Regions from separate parts of the Streptomyces sp. NPDC058646 genome, predicted to be linked through region 2. Evidence: riboswitches for the same ligand, from Rfam matches in the RefSeq annotation. Region 2 holds a riboswitch; the other holds the start of a gene.
The links. Region 2 has a riboswitch for glycine ahead of gcvP (aminomethyl-transferring glycine dehydrogenase). Riboswitches for the same ligand answer to the same signal wherever they lie in the genome.
Positions count from the first base shown of each region.

Region 1 (4,698 bases), on a different contig from region 2:
GCGTCCAGGAGGATCAACTGCACGGGCCAGGGCGCCGGGACGCGGGCCAGGGCCCGCCCGAGGGCCTCCATCGGGAGGTGCTGCGCACCGGGATCCCGTCCCACCAGCCGGACACCGACGTACAGCTGCGGCTCCCCGCCCTCGACGCTGGCGAGGCAGCGGTGGGCCGCGGCGACCACCCCGACGGCACGGAACTCCTCGGCGGCGGCGGCCAGGAAGTCCACCGGGTCCTCCTGCCAGTCCGGCTCGTACAGCCGGACCCGGGCTCCGGCGGCCGGACCGTCGAGCGGGGTCCGGCCGGCCCTGCACAGCTCGGCGACGGCGGCCGGGGGCAGCGGGACGCCGACCGCGCCCTCGGGGTTCAGGGCGATGCCGAGCTGCGGGGGGAGCCCGCGGGCGAACTCGACGGCGGGGGCCACCGCGAAGTCCATGCCGGGGCCGACGCAGGCGTGGAACTGGCTCTCGGAGCTGTAGACGGGGACGTACGCCGCCCCGGCGATGTCCATGGTGGGCAGGGTGAGGCCGGCCGGTCCGGGGCCTCCCCCGGCGGGCAGCGGCACCCACACCTGACTGCGCCCGAGCACCTCCAGGATCCGTCCGCCGGCGTCCGGCTGCCCCAGTGCCGCCCCGAGCACCTGCTCCAGCTCATTCCCCGGCCAGCCGCTGCCCTGCATGTGCCGTTGCCTCCGTCGGTTGCGCCTGCGCGATGTGTGGTGCCGAGGCTATCGGTGCGCGGCCGGGCCCCGCTGCCGGGGCCGCGCCGGGCGGCCAGGGGAGGACCGGCCCGGCCGGCAGGCCCCTACGGGTGGAAGGCGATCCGCGTCACGGCGGAGGCGGAGCGGCGGTCCAGCAGGGTGACGGAGGCGCAGCCGGCCGGCGCGAGGCCGGCCTCGGCGTCGCGGAGCAGGCGGGCCACGGCCCCGCGGTGCCGGGCGAAGGCGTACGCGGAGACGCGCCGGCCCCGGGCGGCCTGCCCGGCCAGGGCCTCCTCGGCGCTGCTGTCCAGCAGCAACAGGTGCAGGGCGCGGCCCCGGCGGCGGGCGGAGGCGGCGAGCAGGCCCCGTACCCAGCTCTGCGTGCCGCAGTCGTGGACGACGACCGAGGTGCCGGAGCGCAGGCTGCGCCACAGCCCCCAGTAGTGGGCGGCCCGGACCAGCGGCCGGTACACGGCGTACGGCAGCGCGGCCGGCATCCGCTGCTCCCAGCGCTCACGGGTGTCCTGGGAGTCGATGGAGCCGCCCTCGGCGGCCGCCCGCTTGATCAGGGTGCTCTTGCCGCCGCCCGGGAGGCCGGACACCACGACGATGTCGCCTTCCGTGAAGCGGAGCCGCCGGGGGTCGGCGGTGCCCGGTCCGCGCAGGTCCCGCACCCGGCCGGGTCCTGCCCCCTGCGCGGCCCTGCGCTCGCGCGGGCCGCGCTGGACCGGTACCCCGTCCACGGTCCCGGTCGTCGCCAGCACTCCGAATCTCCGCACAGTGATCGCCTCCCCCGAATCGGGTCGCCAGGACCCATGCCCACTGAGTGTAAAGAGACGGTAATCCGGGAGCCCCGGTTCCGGTCCTGCCGTCCGAAGCCCGGACAGACTTCCGGCCCGCACGCCCGATCACGGCAGTGGCGTGCAATGATGTGCGCCATCTGGACCAACTGCATACCGGCCGCTTGAATCCGCGCGGGAGAGTCCCGGCACGCCGCAAGGCCGTGCGCGGGCGCCGAAGGAGCAAGAACCTCCCTTGAATCTCTCAGGCCCCGTACCGCGTGGATGAGGCAGATCTGAAAAGCGAGCTGCTGCGCAGCTCCACCCAAGGTGCAAGTCGACTCTCCCGGGCGACCGGGACTCTCGGCGAACCTCTCAGGTTCCGATGACAGATGGGGAGGAACGTCCTCGTCATGTCATGTCGATGCCCTGGGACCCGGGAGTCACACCCATGAGCACTGCCCCCCGTCTGACCGCCCTCGATGCGCTGCACCGTTCGCTCGGTGCGACCATGACCGACTTCGCGGGCTGGGACATGCCGCTGCGGTACGCAAGCGAGCGCGACGAGCACAACGCCGTGCGCACCAAGGCCGGCCTCTTCGACCTCTCCCACATGGGCGAGATCACCCTCACCGGCCCCGAGGCCGTCAAGGCCCTGGACTACGCGCTGGTCGGCAACATCTCGACCGTCGGCGTCGGCCGGGCCCGCTACACGCACATCTGTCAGGAGGACGGCGGGATCGTCGACGACCTGATCGTCTACCGCCTCGGCGAGACCGAGTTCATGGTCGTCGCCAACGCCTCCAACGCCCAGGTCGTCCTCGATGCCCTGACCGAGCGTGCCGCCGGCTTCGACACCGAGGTCCGCGACGACCGCGACGCGTACGCGCTGCTCGCGGTGCAGGGCCCCGAGTCCCCCGGCATCCTGGCCTCGCTCACCGACGCCGACCTGGACGGCCTCAAGTACTACGCCGGCCTGCCGGGCACCGTCGCGGGCGTGCCCGCGCTGATCGCGCGTACGGGCTACACCGGCGAGGACGGCTTCGAGCTGTTCGTCTCCCCCGAGCACGCCGTGGAGCTGTGGCAGGCGCTGACCAAGGCCGGCGAGGGCGTCGGCCTGGTCCCGGCCGGCCTGTCCTGCCGCGACACCCTGCGCCTGGAGGCGGGCATGCCGCTGTACGGGCACGAGCTGACCACCTCCCTCACTCCGTTCGACGCGGGGCTGGGCCGGGTCGTGAAGTTCGAGAAGGAGGGCGACTTCGTCGGCCGCGCCGCTCTGGAGGCCGCCGCCGAGCGCTCCGCCACGAACCCGCCGCGCAAGCTGGTCGGCCTGATCGCCGAGGGCCGCCGCGTCCCGCGCGCCGGCTTCCCGGTCGTGGCCGGCGGAGAGGTCGTCGGCGAGGTCACCTCGGGCGCGCCGTCCCCGACGCTGGGCAAGCCGATCGCGATGGCCTACGTCGACGCGGCACACGCCGCGCCCGGCACCTCCGGCGTCGGCGTCGACATTCGCGGTACGCATGAGCCGTACGAGGTCGTGGCCCTGCCGTTCTACAAGCGGCAGAAGTAGTTCCGCGACGATCTCCGCCGTACGGGCCGCATCGGCGCGCCCGTGGGGCTCCGTCCCAGTACCCAAGACCACCGTTCGTATCCACTCCCCCGCATCCAGGAGAATCAGGTCATGAGCAACCCCGAGAAGCTGCGTTACACCAAGGAGCACGAGTGGCTGTCGGACGCCGTGGACGGCGTCGCGACGGTCGGCATCACGGAGTTCGCGGCCAACGCGCTCGGTGACGTCGTCTACGCCCAGCTCCCCGAGGTCGGCGAGACCGTGACCGAGGGCGAGACCTGCGGCGAGCTGGAGTCGACCAAGTCGGTCAGCGACCTGTACTCCCCGGTCTCCGGCGAGATCGTCGAGTCCAACCAGGACGTCGTGGAGGACCCCTCGCTGGTGAACTCCGCTCCCTTCGAGGGTGGCTGGCTCTTCAAGGTGCGCCTCTCGGAGGAGCCGAAGGACGCGCTCTCCGCCGAGGAGTACGCCGCACTCACCGCCGGTAACTGACCCCAGGGGACCCTGATGTCTGTACTGAACACCCCTCTCCACGAACTCGACCCGGACGTCGCCGCCGCCGTCGACGCCGAGCTCGTGCGCCAGCAGTCGACCCTGGAAATGATCGCGTCGGAGAACTTCGCTCCGGTCGCCGTCATGGAGGCCCAGGGCTCGGTCCTGACCAACAAGTACGCCGAGGGCTACCCCGGCCGCCGCTACTACGGCGGCTGCGAGCACGTCGACGTCGTCGAGCAGATCGCGATCGACCGCATCAAGGCGCTGTTCGGCGCCGAGGCCGCGAACGTGCAGCCGCACTCGGGCGCGCAGGCGAACGCCGCCGCGATGTTCGCGCTGCTCAAGCCGGGCGACACGATCATGGGCCTCAACCTGGCCCACGGCGGTCACCTGACCCACGGCATGAAGATCAACTTCTCCGGCAAGCTCTACAACGTGGTCCCGTACCACGTCGACGAGTCGGGCCAGGTGGACATGGCCGAGGTCGAGCGCCTCGCCAAGGAGTCCAAGCCGCAGCTGATCGTCGCGGGCTGGTCCGCCTACCCGCGCCAGCTGGACTTCGCCGCCTTCCGCCGCATCGCGGACGAGGTCGGCGCGTACCTGATGGTCGACATGGCGCACTTCGCCGGCCTGGTCGCCGCGGGCCTGCACCCGAACCCGGTGCCGCACGCCCACGTCGTCACCACCACCACGCACAAGACCCTCGGCGGTCCGCGCGGCGGTGTCATCCTGTCGACACAGGAACTGGCCAAGAAGATCAACTCCGCGGTCTTCCCGGGTCAGCAGGGCGGCCCGCTGGAGCACGTGATCGCGGCCAAGGCCGTCTCCTTCAAGATCGCGGCCTCGGAGGACTTCAAGGAGCGCCAGGTGCGCACCCTGGAGGGCGCGAAGATCATCGCCGAGCGCCTGGTGCAGCCGGACGTCACCGAGGCCGGCGTCTCCGTCCTCTCCGGCGGTACGGACGTCCACCTGGTCCTGGTCGACCTGCGCAACTCCGAGCTGGACGGCCAGCAGGCCGAGGACCGGCTCCACGAGATCGGCATCACGGTCAACCGGAACGCCATCCCGAACGACCCGCGGCCTCCGATGGTCACCTCGGGTCTGCGGATCGGCACGCCGGCGCTCGCCACGCGCGGTTTCGGCGCCGAGGACTTCACCGAGG
Region 1 covers NZ_JBHXRK010000012.1:166,359-171,056, reverse strand. Annotated here, with positions in the region: gene ACFWUZ_RS17195 (enhanced serine sensitivity protein SseB) at 1-674, opposite strand, end outside; gene ACFWUZ_RS17190 (AAA family ATPase) at 800-1,480, opposite strand; glycine riboswitch at 1,661-1,764, shown strand; gene gcvT (glycine cleavage system aminomethyltransferase GcvT) at 1,926-3,041, shown strand; gene gcvH (glycine cleavage system protein GcvH) at 3,153-3,533, shown strand; gene glyA (serine hydroxymethyltransferase) at 3,549-4,698, shown strand, end outside.
Region 1: linked by a shared signal. The riboswitch ahead of gcvT (glycine cleavage system aminomethyltransferase GcvT) and the one ahead of gcvP (aminomethyl-transferring glycine dehydrogenase) in region 2 are both predicted to bind glycine.

Region 2 (4,698 bases):
GGAGCACCTGCGCCGGGCCGGGATCACCACCGTGGGGGAGCTGGCCGAGGCCGGTGAGGACGAGCTGGTACGGATGCTGGGGCGCGCGCACGGGGTCGGACTCCACCGGATGGCGCTGGGACTGGACGACCGGCCGGTGGTCGCGGAGCGGGATGCGAAATCCGTCTCGGTCGAGGACACCTTCGACGTGGACCTCCACGACCGGGTCCGGATCCGGAACGAGGTGCAGCGGCTCGCCGACCGGTGCGTGCAGCGGCTGCGGGGGTCCGGGCACTCGGGGCGCACGATCGTGCTGAAGGTGCGGCGGTACGACTTCTCGACGCTGACCCGCTCCGAGACCCTGCGGGGGCCCACGGACGACCCCGGTGTGGTGCGGGAGGCCGCCGCGCGCCTGCTGGAGGCCGTGGACACCACGGGAGGGGTGCGCCTGCTGGGGGTGGGGGTCACCGGGCTGGCGGACTACACGCAGGAGGACCTGTTCGCGCAGGCGCTGAGCGCCGGACCGGCGGGGGCGGAGGGTCCCGGGACCGAGTCCGGGGGCGGGGGCGGGGCCGGGTCGGGGAGCGGGACCGTACCGGGGATCGGGACCGATGGGACGGCAGGGAGCGGCGGGACGGAGGCGCCCCCGGAGCCGGGGGCAGAGCCAGGGGCCCCGGAGGGCGCCGAGCAGTCGCCCCGGGAGCCCCGGCCCGTCTCCGAGCGGCGCTGGCCGGCCGGGAGCGACGTACGGCACGCCGTCCACGGACCCGGCTGGGTGCAGGGCAGCGGCGTGGGGCGGGTGACCGTACGGTTCGAGCGGCCCGGAACGGCGCCCGGCAGGGTGCGGACCTTTCGGGTGGACGACCCGGAGCTGGAACCGTCCGATCCGCTGCCGCTCGTGGGGGAGGGGGCCGGGGAGGAGGGGCCGGGCGCCCCCGTGGACGCCCCGTAGGGCGCCCCGCCGTGCGGCTTCCCCTCGGGGTCCCGGTGGCTCAGCCCTCCCCGCCCGCCAGGCGGCCGAAGTCGCGGTCGGGGGCGGCGGAGGGCGGGTGGTGGAACTCACTGGGGAGCGTCACGTCCAGGCCGTAGTGGTGGTAGAGCTGGAGTTCCTGTTCCGGCGAGAGGTGGCGGCCGACGCCGAAGTCGGGGGCGTCCTTGATGAGGGAGCGCTCGAAGGGCACCCGCAGGGTGCCGCCCACCAGCTCGCTCGGTTCCAGCGGCACGAACGCGTCCCGGCTGAACAGGCCGGTCCGGACGGCTGCCCATTCCGGGGTGCCCGTGGCATCGTCGAGGTAGACCTCGTCCACGGTGCCGATCTTGGTGCCATTGCGGTCGAACGCCTTGCGGCCGATCAGGCTGCGCGGATCGATGTCGGTCTGCACGGTCCCTCCACTTGGTCGCAACTCCATCCGTAGTCACTACAAAAGTGCATATCGGGGGAGGGGGCCACTCGAGGGAAGGTCCACATCCTCGCTGGTAGGCTGGGTGATGGCTGTTGACCCTGTGCGGGAGAGTCCTCCGAGTGAGCTCGACGGAGGCGCCGAAGGAGCAAATCCTCCCCGGAATCTCTCAGGCATACGTACCGCACGTGAAGAGGCCACTCTGGAAAGCAGGAGCGGGTACCGGCACGCAGTACCGGTTCCCCTCCTCACCGACGGTGAAAGCCGGATCGCGCGGGCGACCCCCGTGAGGACCGGCGAAGCTCTCAGGTTGAGATGACAGAGGGGGAGGCCGTCCGGGTGCCCGCGCCGTGGTGCCCCTCGCAGGTCATACGACCAGGAGGCCTCCGTACATGACCGCCAACCGCATTCCGCTCTCCCAGCTGGAGCGAGGCATCCCCTTCGAGCAGCGCCACATCGGCCCGGATGCCGAGGCGCAGGCAAAGATGCTCGCCCACGTGGGCTACGGCTCCCTGGACGAACTGACCGCCGCCGCGGTACCGGATGTGATCAAGACCGCCGAGGCGCTGAACCTGCCCGAGGCGCTGACCGAGGCCGAGGTGCTCGCCGAGCTGCGTTCGCTCGCCGACCGCAACCAGGTGCTGTCCTCGATGATCGGTCTCGGCTACTACGGGACCTTCACGCCGCCGGTGATCCTGCGCAACGTCATGGAGAACCCGGCCTGGTACACCGCGTACACGCCGTACCAGCCCGAGATCTCGCAGGGCCGCCTCGAGGCGCTGCTGAACTTCCAGACCGTCGTCGCCGACCTGACCGGCCTGCCGACCTCCGGCGCCTCCCTGCTCGACGAGGGCACCGCGGCCGCCGAGGCCATGTCGCTGGCCCGCCGCGTGGGCAAGGTCAAGGGCGGTGTCTTCCTGATCGACGCCGACGCGCTGCCGCAGACCGTCGCCGTGATCGAGACCCGCGCCGAGCCCACGGGCGTCGAGGTCGTCGTCGCGGACCTCTCGGACGGCATCCCCGCCGAGATCGCCGAGCGCGGCGTCTTCGGTGTGCTGCTCCAGTACCCGGGTGCCTCCGGCGCGGTCCGGGACATCAAGCCGGTCATCGACCAGGCCCACGAGCTCGGTGCGATCGTCACCGTCTCCGCCGACCTGCTCGCCCTGACCCTGCTGACCTCACCGGGAGAGCTGGGCGCCGACATCGCGGTCGGCACCACGCAGCGCTTCGGCGTCCCGATGGGCTTCGGCGGACCGCACGCCGGCTACATGGCCGTCCAGGCCAAGCACGCCCGCTCGCTGCCCGGCCGCCTCGTCGGCGTCTCCGTGGACGCGGACGGCAACAAGGCGTACCGCCTGGCCCTCCAGACCCGTGAGCAGCACATCCGCCGCGAGAAGGCCACCAGCAACATCTGCACCGCCCAGGTGCTGCTGGCCGTCATGGCCGCCATGTACGCCGTCTACCACGGCCCGGACGGCCTGCGGACGATCGCCCGCCGCACCCACCGCTACGCCGCGCTGCTGGCCGCGGGCCTGAAGGCCAGCGGGGTCGAGATCGTGCACGGCGCGTACTTCGACACCCTCACGGCCCGCGTCCCGGGCCGGGCGGCCGAGGTCGTCGCCGCCGCCCGCGAGGGCGGGGTCAACCTGTACCGGGTGGACGCGGACCACGTCTCCGTCGCCTGTGACGAGACCACCCTGCGCGCCGACGTCGACGCCGTCTGGGCCGCCTTCGGCGTCACCGCGGACATCGAGGCCCTCGACGCGACCACCGCCGACGCGCTGCCCGAGGGCCTGCTGCGCTCGGACGAGTACCTGACCCACCCGGTCTTCCACCAGCACCGCAGCGAGACCGCGATGCTGCGCTACCTGCGCAAGCTCTCGGACAAGGACTACGCGCTGGACCGCGGCATGATCCCGCTGGGCTCCTGCACCATGAAGCTCAACGCGACCACCGAGATGGAGCCGGTGACCTGGCCCGAATTCGGCCAGCTGCACCCCTTCGCCCCGGTCGAGCAGGCCGAGGGCTACCTCACGCTCATCACCGAGCTGGAGGAACGTCTCTCCGAGGTCACGGGTTACGACAAGGTCTCCATCCAGCCCAACGCCGGCTCGCAGGGTGAGCTCGCCGGCCTGCTGGCGGTCCGCGCCTACCACCGCGCGAACGGCGACGAGCAGCGCACCGTCTGCCTCATCCCGTCCTCCGCGCACGGCACCAACGCCGCCAGCGCCGTCATGGCCGGCATGAAGGTCGTCGTCGTCAAGACCGCCGACGACGGCGAGGTCGACGCGCAGGACCTGCGCGCCAAGATCGAGCAGTACCGCGACGAGCTGGCCGTGCTGATGATCACCTACCCGTCCACGCACGGTGTCTTCGAGGAGCACGTCGCCGAGATCTGCGCCCAGGTGCACGACGCCGGCGGTCAGGTCTACGTGGACGGCGCCAACCTGAACGCCCTGGTGGGCCTCGCCAAGCCGGGCCACTTCGGCGGCGACGTCTCGCACCTGAACCTGCACAAGACCTTCTGCATCCCGCACGGCGGCGGCGGCCCGGGCGTCGGCCCGGTCGGTGTCCGGGCGCACCTGGCCCCGTACCTGCCCAACCACCCGCTCCAGCCGACCGCGGGCCCGGAGACGGGCGTCGGCCCGATCTCGGCGGCGCCGTGGGGCTCGGCCGGCATCCTGCCGATCTCCTGGTCGTACGTGCGCCTCATGGGCGGCGAGGGCCTCAAGCGCGCCACCCAGGTGGCGGTGCTCGGCGCCAACTACATCGCCAAGCGCCTGGAGCCGCACTACCCCGTGCTCTACACCGGTCCGGGCAACCTGGTCGCGCACGAGTGCATCATCGACCTGCGTCCGCTGTCGAAGGCGACGGGCGTGAGCGTGGACGACATCGCCAAGCGTCTGATCGACTACGGCTTCCACGCGCCGACCATGTCCTTCCCGGTCGCCGGCACCCTGATGATCGAGCCGACGGAGTCCGAGGACCTCGCCGAGATCGACCGGTTCTGCGATGCGATGATCGCCATCCGCGGCGAGATCGAGCGGGTCGCGGCCGGCGAGTGGCCGGCCGACGACAACCCGCTGGCCAACTCCCCGCACACCGCGGCGGCGCTGGGTGGCGAGTGGAACCACCCCTACACCCGTGACGAGGCCGTCTTCCCGGGCGGGGTCACGGCGTCCGAGAAGTACTGGCCGCCGGTGCGCCGCATCGACGGTGCGTTCGGCGACCGGAACCTGGTGTGTTCCTGCCCGCCGCTGGACGAGTACGACAACTGATCGCCGCGCACGCGTGAAGGGGCCGTCCCGGGAGTTCGTCT
Region 2 covers NZ_JBHXRK010000051.1:9,443-14,140, forward strand. Annotated here, with positions in the region: gene ACFWUZ_RS34805 (DNA polymerase IV) at 1-931, shown strand, start outside; gene ACFWUZ_RS34810 (PRC-barrel domain-containing protein) at 972-1,361, opposite strand; glycine riboswitch at 1,476-1,574, shown strand; gene gcvP (aminomethyl-transferring glycine dehydrogenase) at 1,772-4,657, shown strand.